2 linked regions of the Dyadobacter pollutisoli genome follow. The protein of the gene in region 1 binds, or shares a complex with, the protein of each later gene. Links are inferred from orthologs where the notes say so. Each region holds a gene or a part of one and is shown in the gene's direction. Other genes may lie near its edges.

The links. The genes of interacting proteins can lie anywhere in the genome.
Region 2: rpmA (region 1) and rplL share a complex: the UniProt entries of both Escherichia coli proteins name them as parts of the 50S ribosomal subunit. The link is inferred for Dyadobacter pollutisoli from one-to-one orthologs.

Annotation. Positions count from the first base shown.
Region 1 is NZ_CP112998.1:4,676,340-4,684,196, forward strand. What follows is about bases 2,728-5,665. They hold rpmA (50S ribosomal protein L27), read left to right. Parts: upstream 2,728-4,015; coding sequence 4,016-4,315; downstream 4,316-5,665. Other genes in these bases: ON006_RS19150 (thioredoxin family protein), read right to left, coding at 2,728-3,254; rplU (50S ribosomal protein L21), read left to right, coding at 3,626-3,937; ON006_RS19165 (NifU family protein), read left to right, coding at 4,480-5,076; ON006_RS19170 (hypothetical protein), read left to right, coding at 5,155-5,665. Also shown: ON006_RS32165 (hypothetical protein), read right to left, coding at 1-507; ON006_RS19135 (diacylglycerol kinase family protein), read right to left, coding at 541-915; ON006_RS19140 (DUF1361 domain-containing protein), read right to left, coding at 890-1,573; ON006_RS19145 (SMP-30/gluconolactonase/LRE family protein), read right to left, coding at 1,668-2,579; more of ON006_RS19150, read right to left, coding at 2,604-2,727; more of ON006_RS19170, read left to right, coding at 5,666-6,240; ON006_RS19175 (ferredoxin--NADP reductase), read left to right, coding at 6,276-7,325; ON006_RS19180 (LacI family DNA-binding transcriptional regulator), read left to right, coding at 7,796-7,857.
Region 2 is NZ_CP112998.1:5,669,671-5,675,001, reverse strand. What follows is about bases 2,460-5,331. They hold rplL (50S ribosomal protein L7/L12), read left to right. Parts: upstream 2,460-3,638; coding sequence 3,639-4,025; downstream 4,026-5,331. Other genes in these bases: rpoB (DNA-directed RNA polymerase subunit beta), read left to right, coding at 4,346-5,331; rplJ (50S ribosomal protein L10), read left to right, coding at 3,021-3,551; rplA (50S ribosomal protein L1), read left to right, coding at 2,460-3,019. In the rest of the region: tuf (elongation factor Tu), read left to right, coding at 1-786; preprotein translocase subunit SecE, read left to right, coding at 978-1,169; transcription termination/antitermination protein NusG, read left to right, coding at 1,206-1,760; rplK (50S ribosomal protein L11), read left to right, coding at 1,836-2,285; more of rplA, read left to right, coding at 2,321-2,459. UniProt on the Escherichia coli protein: The binding site for several of the GTPase factors involved in protein synthesis (IF-2, EF-Tu, EF-G and RF3). Is thus essential for accurate translation.

The DNA of each region.
Region 1 (7,857 bases):
ACCGAGAAAAAACACTTCGGGATACGTAAACCGGCTCGCATTGACCAATGCCAGACCATAGAAAATAAGGGTAACCGGAAAAACAAGCCAGATAATGCCGTAATAAAGCATCGCAATGCAGAACACCCCACCCGTGGCGAGCGGTATCAGCATGCTGACCAGCAGTCGTTTGGAGCTTCCGTTCCAAAGCGTGAGACCGCGTTTCTTTCCCTTGCGAACGGTCATGATAATACCAACTGCGAGTGATAGAAATAAGACACAGATGCCATCAAGCAACAGAAACTGAATGATGCCCTGGCGGGAATGTCCTGCATAAGTGCCGAAAGGGATCAGAATATCAGCCAGCCAGTCCGTTTTAAACCGCACATACGCTACGCTTGCCCCGATGAGTGCAAACACGCCTGCGAAAACGCCGCTCAGTCCGCTGAGCGATAAAAATTTTGAAGACCGCTCCATCAGGTTGCGGATTTCATTCAAGGTATGCAGAGAATCCTGACTAGGGTTCATAAATCAGTTTTGGAAAAAGTCCTTACGGGGAAATTAGAAAAACAGCAACACTTTTGGAATAAAAATGACCCCACCCACAATGACCGCTGAAATGGCGAGTATCAACACGCCGGCCGCAGCCGTGTCCTTTACTATCTTGATCACAGGATGATAGTCGGCGGAGACCAGATCTGCAAGCTTCTCAATGGCCGTATTGAATGCCTCAGCAGACCACACCAGCGCGATCTGAATCACGATCAATAACCATTCAACCGGGGATATTTTGAAAAAGACGCCTGCTATAATTACTACTATGCAAGCCATCAGGTGAATGCGGGCATTGTTCTCGTAGCGGAACAAATTGTAAATACCCACTCCGGCATAGCGGAAACTGCGCAGAGCCTTAGGAATATTTATGGGTCCGTTCATTTTGTTTCAGTTCAGCGAAAATATGGAACGCAAAGTACAACAACATCAGCACGAACGAAAACGTGAATGTGTGTCTTATAGCCAGCGGATCTCTCAAACTGGCAAAAATACCCCGGGCCAGTGCACCAGGCTGCGTTACAATGTCCCAGCTGTTCCACCTTCCGTAGCGGCCCAGGAATACGCCAAACCCACTCATAAACATCGCTATTAAGATGGTAGCCCAGGCTAACCTTTCGTTCCAGCGTTGTGTGATGATCCGGTGCACAATGCGGATGCTGTAAAGACCGGTCAGAAATCCGGCTACGGAGAAGGTAAAGATCATGATTGCGTCAAACCAGATCATATTTTCTGGCACTCCCCTCAAATGTTTGAGATCGGTGATGATATAAGGTGCGTTAGGAAAGAACAGCAGCCATATCACAAGATAAATCATTAATAATCCGAAAGGAACCTGACGTTTCACTTCCTGCTCCCAGACCCATTTAATAAAAACCAATGGCACCCAGGCCAAGAACAAATTCCAGGCGAGAAAAATAAAATGCCAGTCACGAAGCCCGATCCTAAGTGCAAGCAATACCATTGCCGCCCCTGAAACAAATGCAAGAAGCGCTACTTTTTGGTTGTTTTGAAGGTAACGTACCAGTTTTTCCAATGTCATATCTGTTTTTGATAAAGTACTTTGAATTACAAAGTAAATAAATCAAAAGGACTTCTTCAAAAAGAATTTGGGCAGCTCGACGATATGTAGGGATTTACTTTTTGCTGTTTTCTTCAAAGGCCTTCATCATAGCCCATTCACGCCCGGCAGTCTTTGCTTTGAAAGTTTCCAGGCAGCCTCTGTCTTGCAGCGTAATGTAGCAGGTCTTGCCGTTGCGGCCGCCGAAACAGATATTGGATACTTTTTTGCCAATCGTTTGAATCGTCTGGATTACCTTGCCTTCTGGTGAAAGTACTGCTACCTCACCTTTTCCATGCCTGGCTATATACAGGTTTCCATGTATATCGACACGCATTCCGTCCATCCCACCGTCTTCAAACTTGTGCAAGAGCTTTTTATTGGATAATGTCCCGTCGGGGGCAAGGTCAAAAACCCATACGTTTCGTTGCACGCTTTCGTTGACATAGAGCTTTTTCTCGTCGGGACTTACGTCTATTCCGTTGGTAGTACCCATCTTTTCAGCCACTAGCCGGGTCTTGCCGTCGGGAGAAACGTGCCAAATCTGCCCGGTACCGTCTTTCCAGTTAGGATCCGAGCAAAAAATGTGACCAGAAGCGGTAATAGCCAGGTCATTAGGCTGGTCCATTTTGGGCTCATTGGCAAATACACTTACATCCTTCGTGATGAGATTTACTTTCAGAACGTTGTGCCCGGTAAAGTCAGCCACGTAGAATGTGTTCTTATCCGCAAAACGAATACCATTACCTGTGCTGCCTTTGGGAAGTGTCACGAAAAAACTTGCATTACCTTTGCCGTTCATAATGGCGATAGTACCGTCCCGGGCGAAGTTCACAGCATACACATTCCCATCACTATCCACTGCCGGCCCTTCACAGTTACTTGTAAATTCGCCTTCACTGGAAAATTTCTTACTTTTTGTCTGAGCGAAAGCAATTTGGGTCAATAGCAAAAAAACAGAGACGAGGAGCGTAAGAGTTTTATTCATAAATATTTCTCAATCAAATAATTACTAGTTTTTCCATTTAATTGCGCAGCCAACCGGTTTGGTAATGGTGGTTACCACCGGTTTCCCTCCTATCAGGTTAGAGACAGCTTCTTCGGCATACAGCTTGGTTACACCAGCCGGATCCTGCGGATTATCGTCGATCATACCGATATAACGTACTGTAAATTTGGCCCCGCTTTTTTGCAATACATAAGCTTGCGGTGTACGGGCAGCACCAAATGCTTTGGCAGTCTGCTGCGAATCGTCCACAAGGTAAGGATAGCCATAGCTTTTGGCAGAAGCACGTTCCTTCATTTTTTCGAATGTATCGTCCTGATGCGTTCCGGGATCACTCGGATTGACGGCAATCACCGGAAATCCCTGTGATGCGAATTTACCATTCAGTGCGATGATACGGTCTTCATATGCTTTTGCAAAAGGACAATGGTTGCTTGTAAAAATCACGATCACACCCTTGACATTGTTAAAATCGTTGAGGGAAACCATATTTCCGTCGGTATTTTTCAACCGGAAGTTTGCTACCGCGTCCCCGATCTGGTAACCCGCCGCATTTTGTCCTGCAACAGCATTTTTCGACTCCCTCAGATCAGCTGAGAAAGATTGGGGCGCCAGCACCACGCACAGAACCATTGAAACCCACAGACAAATTTTCATTTTTTTGCTTTTAGTAATCATTCTATGGTTAGACGTAATCTATCAATAAAAGTAACAAACCGGACTGTTAAAGTTTGTTAAGACAATCAATAAACCATTACTGACTAAACGTTATGATGGCGACATAATATATAAAGGTAATGCTTCGGCCCGCTTTAACTATCCAGGGGCAAATAATTATGCCAAAGACGTGAACATCGGTATGAAGACAACGACACGGGCTCTTACCCTGTGGCAGCGCCTTATTTTTTTTAAACGTCAAAAATACTGATCACCAAACCGAATATTAGCAGGTAAAGCATTGTTATTCTGCATTTATGTATCTATCTTTGCACCTCATTTTCGAATTCGTTATATCATAATTTATTAACATGTACGCAATCGTAGAAATCGCAGGTCAGCAATTTAAGGTTGAAAAGGGTCTCGAAATCTTCACGCATAGGCTTGAAGGTGACGTGAACGCTGCTCTTGTGTTTGACAAAGTCCTTCTCGTTGATAACGAAGGCACGGTACAGGTAGGTCTTCCAACAGTAGCAGGAGCTTCTGTTAAGGCAACTGTCCTTGAACACCTTAAAGGTGAAAAAGTAATCGTCTTCAAGAAAAAGAGACGTAAAGGTTACAAGGTTAAAAATGGCCACCGCCAATACTTGACTAAGATCAGCATCGACGAAATCGTTGCCTAACCATTTTCACTTTTGACAATCCGTCAGGAAAGTCAATGTCAGTTTAATTAAGAAATTATAATTAATAGTTAAGATATCATGGCACATAAGAAAGGTGTAGGTAGCTCAAGAAACGGACGTGAATCAGAAAGCAAACGTCTTGGAGTAAAATTATTCGGTGGTCAGCTTGCCAAAGCAGGTAATATTTTGGTTCGTCAACGCGGAACAAAACACAATCCTGGTAAAAACGTTGGTATCGGCCGTGACCATACTTTATTTGCATTGGTTGAAGGCAATGTAGTATTCCGCAAGACTCGTGAGAACAAGTCTTTTGTACACATTGAACCAATCGCAGTTGCAGCAGCCGCTACGGCAGCATCCACTGCGGCAGAAGCATAGTAAGTCATTGAGATTTTCGTTACAGAGATTTCAGGAACCCGTCAGACAAATCGTCTAACGGGTTTTTTATTGTGTTATAAATGCAGGTTGTTCAAACCAAAAGTCAACTTTGCTTGTTTCACAAAAGAGTAAGTTTTACGCAATCCAACTGATTATCCATTAAGATGCTAACACGTCCCGTTTTTGTATATACAGAATTAAGTCCCAATCCCAATTCAATGAAGTTTGTACTGAACTTCGAATTGGTACCTGATGGCCTTTCATTTGATTATCCGTCGCAGCAAGCGGCTATGGAGGAAGGAAGCGCTTCTCCGCTGGCATCTGATCTTTTCCAGTTTCCGCATGTAAAAAGAGTATTTATCGCCAGCAATTTCATCACGATCACCAAAGATGATGCCATTGCATGGGAGGAGGTTCTGCGTGATACCAAGCAATTTATCAAGATCTATTTTGAAGAAAATCATCCGGTTTTCGAGGAAACCACGATTGAAAAAAATACTGTAATCGTTGATTCAAGAGATTCTGACACCGTTCAAAAAATTAAAGCCGCACTGGACCAGTACGTTCGGCCTGCGGTCGAATCAGATGGTGGTGCTATCAACTTCCATTCTTTCAATGAAGATTCCGGAGTCGTGAAAGTGTTGCTGCAAGGTTCCTGCAGCGGCTGCCCGTCATCTACATTGACATTGAAAGCAGGCATCGAAAACCTCCTGACACGCATGGTACCCGATGTAAAACAGGTAGTAGCAGAAGGAGTCTGACTGACTTATTGATATTTGTGGAAACCCTGTCTGGTAGGCAGGGTTTCTTTTTTTAATGTGTTTTGTTAGTTTCGGAGCATGAAGCAACTGCTGCATCAATTTTTAGATCGGATCGAAGACCTTCAATCAAAAGGTGACCGGTATTTCCCGAAAGGCATATTTCCGGCGCAAAGAGTCAATCCTCTGATTGGCTACAAAAGGCAGGACACTACCGTCTTTTTTTCAGCAATTACTTGCTTCACACTTCAATCCATTAAGAAAAATATTGGCCAAGATCTCGGCGAACAGATTGACAGGATTTGCGCAGATGTTATTGATAACTATCCCGCATTTCAGAATAAGGATGGTCTGAAAACCTACAATTTCTGGAAGACGCGTCCTTCATTACATTTTCCCAATGGTCATCTATTTCGTCATTTTGAACATTTTCGCATACCGGACGATGTCGACGATACCGCTTTCGTGTACCTGACCTCTAACCCTGGCCACGAAGAATTGCTGTGGCTGAAAGACAAGCTTGCATTGCACGCCAACGGTTCGAAACAATGGATCAGAAATACGTATCCCGAATATCAGCCGCTCAGGGCCTACTCCACCTGGTTTGGTAAAAATATGTACATCGAGTTCGATGTAAGTGTGCTGAGCAATCTGATGTACTGCATATTGCATCACAACTTGCCGCTCAATGAACATGACAACGCCAGTTTGACCTATATCAGATCTGTCATTGCAACAGGTCGTTATATGGATGCACCTTTTCGCTGTGCACATCAATACCCCAGAACACCGCTGATCATTTACCATGTTACCAGGCTTATCGCCGCCTTTGACCCTGAGGAATTAAAACCGGTCCGTGACAAACTGATCGCGGATACAGTTCAATTGCTGAGCCGGACCAGTAGTCCAATGGATCGGGTGATTTTAGCAGGTTCCCTGAGCAGGCTTGGGGTTAAAACTGAAAGGATTCCTGTTGAAAATTTTACAGTTCAGGATTTTAAGGGCTTTTATTTTTTTATCGCCGGCCTGCTGACGGCTTATGAAAATCCCCTACTTTACCGTTTGTCTGTCCATCCGCTGTTTCATATGCATTGGGTATGCGAGGCGCATTGCTGGACCTTGCTGGCCGAATATGAGGCGTTATGGCAATCCTCATTGAACAGATAATGTTATATTGACTATTCAAATCCCAGCAGATCAACATGTCTGACTCGACCATATCATTGCGTGTAAGAGAAATTATCAGGGAAAGTGATGATACCAAGACTTTTATTTTTGAAAGAACCGACGGAAACCCTTTTCTCTATAAAGCAGGCCAGTTCCTCACGTTCATTATCCCAATGCACGGGCATGAAGTCCGGCGCTCCTATTCGATGAGCTCGGCCCCAGGTGTGGACGTGTTTCCTGCGATCACCGTCAAGCGCGTTCCAAACGGCGAAATTTCCCGCTTCTGGATCGATACTGTTCGTGAGAACGATACTTTTACAGCATTACCCCCTTCCGGTCGTTTTGTATTGGAAGCAAGCACTGGACAACCAAGGGATATTGTTCTGGTGGGGGCTGGAAGCGGCATTACACCTTTGTTTTCTATTTTAAAGCAGGCGCTTACTCTGGAACAGGAAAACCACGTCACGCTTATTTATGCGAGCAGGAACGTAAGGAACACATTGTTTCACGAGCAAATCATTGCCTGGCAAAAACGTTTTCCCGAAAGGCTGCAGGTGATACACATTCACAGCCAGCCCTCCGACGAATGGAATGGTATCCGCGGCAGGATCAACAATACACGGCTCGAACAACTGGTTAACAAATCGCTGAGATACGACCGGCAACACGCCCGTTTCTTTATTTGCGGGCCGTTTGACCTGATGCGGTCAGCTGAAATCACACTACATTTCATGGGCTTTTCGGATGCTCAAATCCGGAAAGAGAATTTTGTCATCACCGCTCCGCCACCACCTCCACCGATATCCTACCCTCACGAAATCACCCTGCAATACCGCGACAAAACGTACGGATTAATGGTACCTGCGCATACAACCATATTGGATGCCGCGCTAGCGGCAGGCATACAGTTACCATACAGCTGCAAGGGAGGACGTTGCTCCACATGCGCGGGAGTCTGCACAAGCGGGTCGGTACATATGAGCGTGAATGAGGTGCTTACGGACAGGGATTTGCGCGAAGGCTGGATACTCACCTGCTCTGCTTATCCGGACGGCGACAATGTAACAATCCGTGTCGGACAATAAAAAAGCGTACGAAATGTGATTTCGTACGCCGGACGGGATTTAGGATTAGAAAAATTCCGCTAAGAATTTCAGAAAAGGTTAAGGGCTAGGTAATTTCTTGAAATCCAATGTGGATTTGTAAAGAGTTTACTAATGTCTTTGATCTGAAAGGCAAATAATATTTTCTTTCAGATCTTAATTACAAAATTAATTGTAAAATTCGATAATCCTACTAAAATTTGAAAAAGTGTTCGAGCACACACTAGATTATGTACTTCGGGTTCGTACACGTTTTCATCGGCAATAGTCAATTTTGATCAAGTAAAACTAAGCTGTTCTCTGGACAATCTCAAATTTATTATAAAAATAATTTGAAAAATATTGTTCATTATGGTCTGGTTTAACTAAGAGGGCTTATATGTCCCTTGTTCATGATTAGTTATTAGCTTTGCTGGCTTTTTAATCAAAAGTTCTCTGAATCTAAGTTAAGTGTGAAAAAGAAAATAGTCAGAATTAAAGATATTGCGGAAAAGGCCCAAACTTCTAAAGGGAC
Region 2 (5,331 bases), 990 kb from region 1 along the record:
ATGAACAAAGTGGATATGGTTGATGATCCAGAACTTCTTGAACTTGTTGAAATGGAAATCCGTGAGCTTTTGAGCTTCTACGATTACGATGGAGACAACATTCCTGTAATCCAAGGTTCTGCTTTGGGTGGTTTGAATGGAGAAGAAAAATGGGTTAAAACGATCGAAGATTTGATGGATGCTGTTGATAGCTACATTCCAATTCCTCCTCGTATGACTGATCTTCCTTTCTTGATGCCTGTTGAAGACGTATTCTCGATCACTGGTCGTGGTACTGTTGCAACTGGTCGTATCGAGCGTGGTGTGATCAACTCAGGAGATCCTGTTGATATCCTAGGTATGGGTGCAGAAGGTCTTAAATCAACCGTAACTGGTGTTGAGATGTTCCGTAAGATCCTTGACCGTGGTGAAGCTGGTGACAACGTAGGTCTTCTTCTTCGTGGTATTAACAAAGAAGATATCCGTCGTGGAATGGTAATCTGCAAGCCAGGTTCTGTGAAGCCTCACGCTGCTTTCAAAGGAGAGGTTTATGTACTTTCGAAAGAAGAAGGTGGACGTCACACTCCATTCTTTAACAAATATCGTCCTCAATTCTACTTCCGTACCACGGACGTAACTGGTGAAATTACCCTTCCAGCAGGTGTTGAAATGGTAATGCCAGGTGATAACATCACAATTGATGTGAAATTGATCAACAAGATTGCTATGGAAAAAGGTCTTCGTTTCGCTATTCGTGAAGGTGGACGTACCGTAGGTGCTGGTCAGGTAACAGAGATTGTTGACTAATCATAATAAGAATACTAAAACAAGTGCATTTCTTCATGAGATGCACTTGTTTTTTGTAAATAAATTGTATCTTTGCAGCCCGAAAGAAATGGTTGCGTGATAAACGGGTGTAGTTCAAGGGTAGAATAGCGGTCTCCAAAACCGTTGATGGGAGTTCGAATCTCTCCACCCGTGCATAATCAAAAGGACAAATGGAAAAATTTACTTCTTTTTTGAAAGCGTCTTGGGAAGAAATCACCCAACATGTAACATGGCCTCCTTTTAATGAGCTTCAGGCCAACACAACTCTAGTGCTTGTCGGCTCCCTCATTTTTGCCTTTGTGGTAGGTGTGATGGATTTCGTCTTCGAGAATGCACTGAAACTGTTTTATCAGTCTTTCTAAGGCTATTTTATTATCGCGGCACAACCCCTTAATGGTATGAGTAGTCTAAATTGGTTTGTATTAAGAGCAGTGTCCGGACAAGAGAAAAAAATCAAGTCCTACATTGAAAACGAAATAACACGGCAGAAACTTAATGAATTCGTTCCTCAGATTCTAATCCCTTCGGAAAAGATATATGAGATGCGTAACGGAAAGAAACGTGTTAGGGAAAAGAACTTTTTCCCAGGATACATAATCATTTCGGCTGATTTATCTAAAGGTGAGGTGTTGCACATTATCACCAGTATTCCAGGTGTAATTGGCTTCCTTGGAAATGCGGAGGGAAACTCAAAAGTTCCCGTGCCGTTGCGCCAATCTGAAATCAACAGGATTTTGGGTAAAGTTGACGAAGCCGAGCAGCACGAAGAAGCACCAAGCATGTCATTCATTAAAGGTGAAACTGTGAAGGTGGTAGATGGTCCTTTCAGTGGATTCATCGGGCTGGTTGAAGAAGTATTTGATGAGAAGAAAAAACTCAATGTAGTTGTAAAAATATTCGGGCGTAATACACCCGTGGAACTCAGTTACGCACAAGTAGAAAAGGATAGTTGAGCGAATAGCGGGCAGGTAAGCTTCCACTTGCATGTGAGCCGTTAATCAAACAATGAACCGACAAATTCCAAAACAATGGCAAAAGAAATAGGTGGATACGTCAAACTACAGGTAAAAGGTGGCCAAGCCAATCCTTCACCTCCGATTGGACCTGCATTAGGTTCGAAGGGTTTGAATATCATGGAGTTTTGCAAGCAATTCAATGGCCGTACCCAGGACAAAATGGGTGTGGTATTGCCGGTAGTTATTACATACTATAAGGATAAGTCTTTTGACTTCGTCATTAAGACCCCCCCGGCCGCGATTCTGCTTCTGGAAGCATCAAAAGTAAAGACAGGTTCGGCTCAGCCAAACCGTTTGAAGGTAGGTTCGGTATCATGGGATCAGGTTCGTACGATCGCTGAGACTAAAATGCCAGATCTTAATTGCTTTACAATTGATTCTGCTATGAAAATGATTGCGGGAACGGCTCGTAGTATGGGTATTACTGTAGCAGGCAAAGCCCCGTGGGAAGAAAACAACTGAGCGTAGATTAAATATACGCCAAAGAAACAAAGAACATGGGAAAACTGACCAAAAAGCAAAAAGAAGCTCTTTCGAAATTCGACGCAAATCAGGCTTACTCACTAGAGGCAGCAGCGGACGTACTTAAGACGATTTCTTATACCAAATTTGATTCTTCCGTGGATATCGATGTCCGTTTGGGCGTTGATCCTCGTAAAGCTGATCAGATGGTACGTGGCGTGGTAACATTGCCACACGGAACCGGAAAAGAAGTTCGTGTATTGGTTTTGTGTACTCCGGATAAGGAGGCAGAAGCGAAAGAAGCAGGAGCAGATTTTGTTGGTCTTGACGAGTATATCACTAAGATAGAACAAGGCTGGACTGACATTGACGTAATTATCACAATGCCTAGTGTAATGGCAAAAGTGGGACGGTTAGGTAAAGTATTGGGTCCTCGCGGTCTGATGCCAAATCCTAAATCAGGAACGGTAACTCCGGATGTAGCGAAAGCTGTGAAAGAAGTAAAAGCAGGTAAGATTGATTTCAAAGTTGATAAAACAGGGATCATTCATACAAGCGTTGGAAAGGTTTCATTTGGAATCGACCAGCTTACACAGAACGCTCAGGAAGTTATCAATACCTTGGTTCGCCTTAAACCATCTTCGGCAAAAGGTACTTACGTAAAGAGCATTCACTTGTCAAGCACGATGAGCCCGGGTGTTACTATTGATAAAAACACGATTCCAGGATTATAATATGACACGGGAAGAGAAAGCAGTAATTATAGACGAATTAAGTCAAAAATTCGCTAGCACTCCATACTTCTATATTACCAATGCAACCGGCATGTCCGTTGGCGAGGTAAATACCCTGAGAGGCCTTTGCTTCGAACGTGGTATCGAGTATCGTGTTGTGAAGAATACATTGATTAAGAAAGCACTAGAAACATTAGATACGGATTATTCCTCTTTTGACGAAGTTTTGAAAGGAATGTCCGGAGTTATGTTTCACCCGGAGTCAGGTAAAGTACCTGCGCAATTGATTAAGGAATTCAAGAAAAAATCAGGTAGCGACAAGCTTAAATTTAAAGGAGCTTCTGTTGATACTGCGGTTTTTGTTGGTGAAAGCCAGCTTGACGTTCTGATCTCTCTGAAATCGAAACAAGAAATGATCGGTGAGATTATCGGATTGCTGCAATCACCTGCTAAAAATGTTATCGGCGCTCTTCAAAGCGGAGGAAACAAATTGGCTGGTATTCTCAAAACTTTATCTGAGAAAGAAGACTAATTAAATAGCCAGGCTTAGCTCCCCGGGTAGTTAAAAATGGAGCTTTTTAAATCATCTTATTGTATAATCAAAAAAATCTAAATAAAAATGGCAGATTTGAAAGCTTTCGCAGAACAGCTTGTTAACCTAACGGTTAAAGAAGTGAACGAATTGGCTACAATTCTTAAAGACGAGTACGGTATTGAGCCTGCAGCTGCTGGTGCAGTGATGGTGGCAGGTCCTGCTGGTGGTGCTGGTGCTGACGCTCCTGTAGTTGAAGAGAAAACATCTTTTGATGTTATCTTGAAAGCTGCTGGTGCAAGCAAACTGGCTGTTGTGAAATTGGTTAAAGACCTTACTGGTCTTGGACTGAAAGAAGCAAAAGAACTAGTTGACGGTGCTCCAAAACCTGTTAAAGAAGGAGTTGCGAAAGACGAAGCAGAAGCTTTGAAAAAACAACTTGAAGAAGCAGGTGCAGAAGTTGAAGTGAAGTAATTTGCTTTTCAACTACAACCTATAATTCTAAGGAAATAGGCCTGACTCGCGTCAGGTCTTTTCCTATTTTGTGTATAGACCAAACGAAATAAGTTTTTCTGACGTTTGGATTAAGGGTGCAACGGTGAAATATCCATAAATCCCATCTCCTTTCCGATAATTTGCCCGAAACACTTCTTTACTCGTAGAAAAGACAGAAAAGGGGCGATTATTTATTCTCTACGAGGCATTAGATTAGGTTAAAACTAATTAATACCATGCGTGCTGTAAAGGTTACTTGTACGCATTAGTTTTTCTGCTAACCCAAATCAAACATAGCCTTGGCTACAATTAAAGCAACACCTAGAAAAAATTTCTCAAGGATTAATCAGATCATCGATTATCCGGATCTTTTAGGAATCCAGGTACAATCGTTCCGTGATTTCTTCAGTCTGGATACTTCTGTGGAAGATCGTTCAGGAGAAGGTTTGTACAAAGTTTTCGCTGAAAACTTTCCAATTGCTGATTCGCGCGACAATTTCGTGTTGGAGTTCATTGATTATCTTCTTGAACCACCGAAATATTCAGTCGATGAATCCATTGATCGTGGTCTGACTTACGCAGTACCATTGAAAGCAAAATTGCGGTTGATCTGTAATGATGCTGATCATGAAGAATTTGAAACCATTGAGCAGGAAGTGTTCTTAGGAAATATTCCTTACATGACTGAGCGTGGTTCATTTGTAATCAATGGTGCAGAGCGCGTAATCGTTTCGCAATTGCACCGTTCACCAGGTGTGTTCTTCTCTATGAGCAAGCACACAAACGGTTCTAAGCTGTATTCTGCACGTATTATTCCATTCAAAGGTTCGTGGATTGAATTCTCGACCGATGTGAATAACGTCATGTATGCGTACATCGACCGTAAGAAGAAATTCCCGGTAACAACGCTGTTGAGAGCGATTGGATTTGGTTCTGATAAAGACATTCTTGATCTGTTCGGTTTGTCAGAAGAAATCAGTGCTACTCCTACAAACCTTAAAAAGGCAGTAGGCCGTCGCTTGGCAGCAAGGGTTCTTCGTACCTGGACAGAAGATTTCGTAGATGAAGATACTGGGGAGGTTGTTTCGATTCAGCGTAATGAAGTGTTGTTGGAGCGTGATTCAACAATCTCTGCTGAGGATATCGAAGTGATCGTGGAGTCAGGACAGAAATCTGTTATTCTGCACAAAGAGGACATGAATGTTGCGGATTATAATATCATTTATAATACGCTGCAAAAAGATAGCTCGAACTCGGACAAAGAAGCCGTTGAGCAAATTTACCG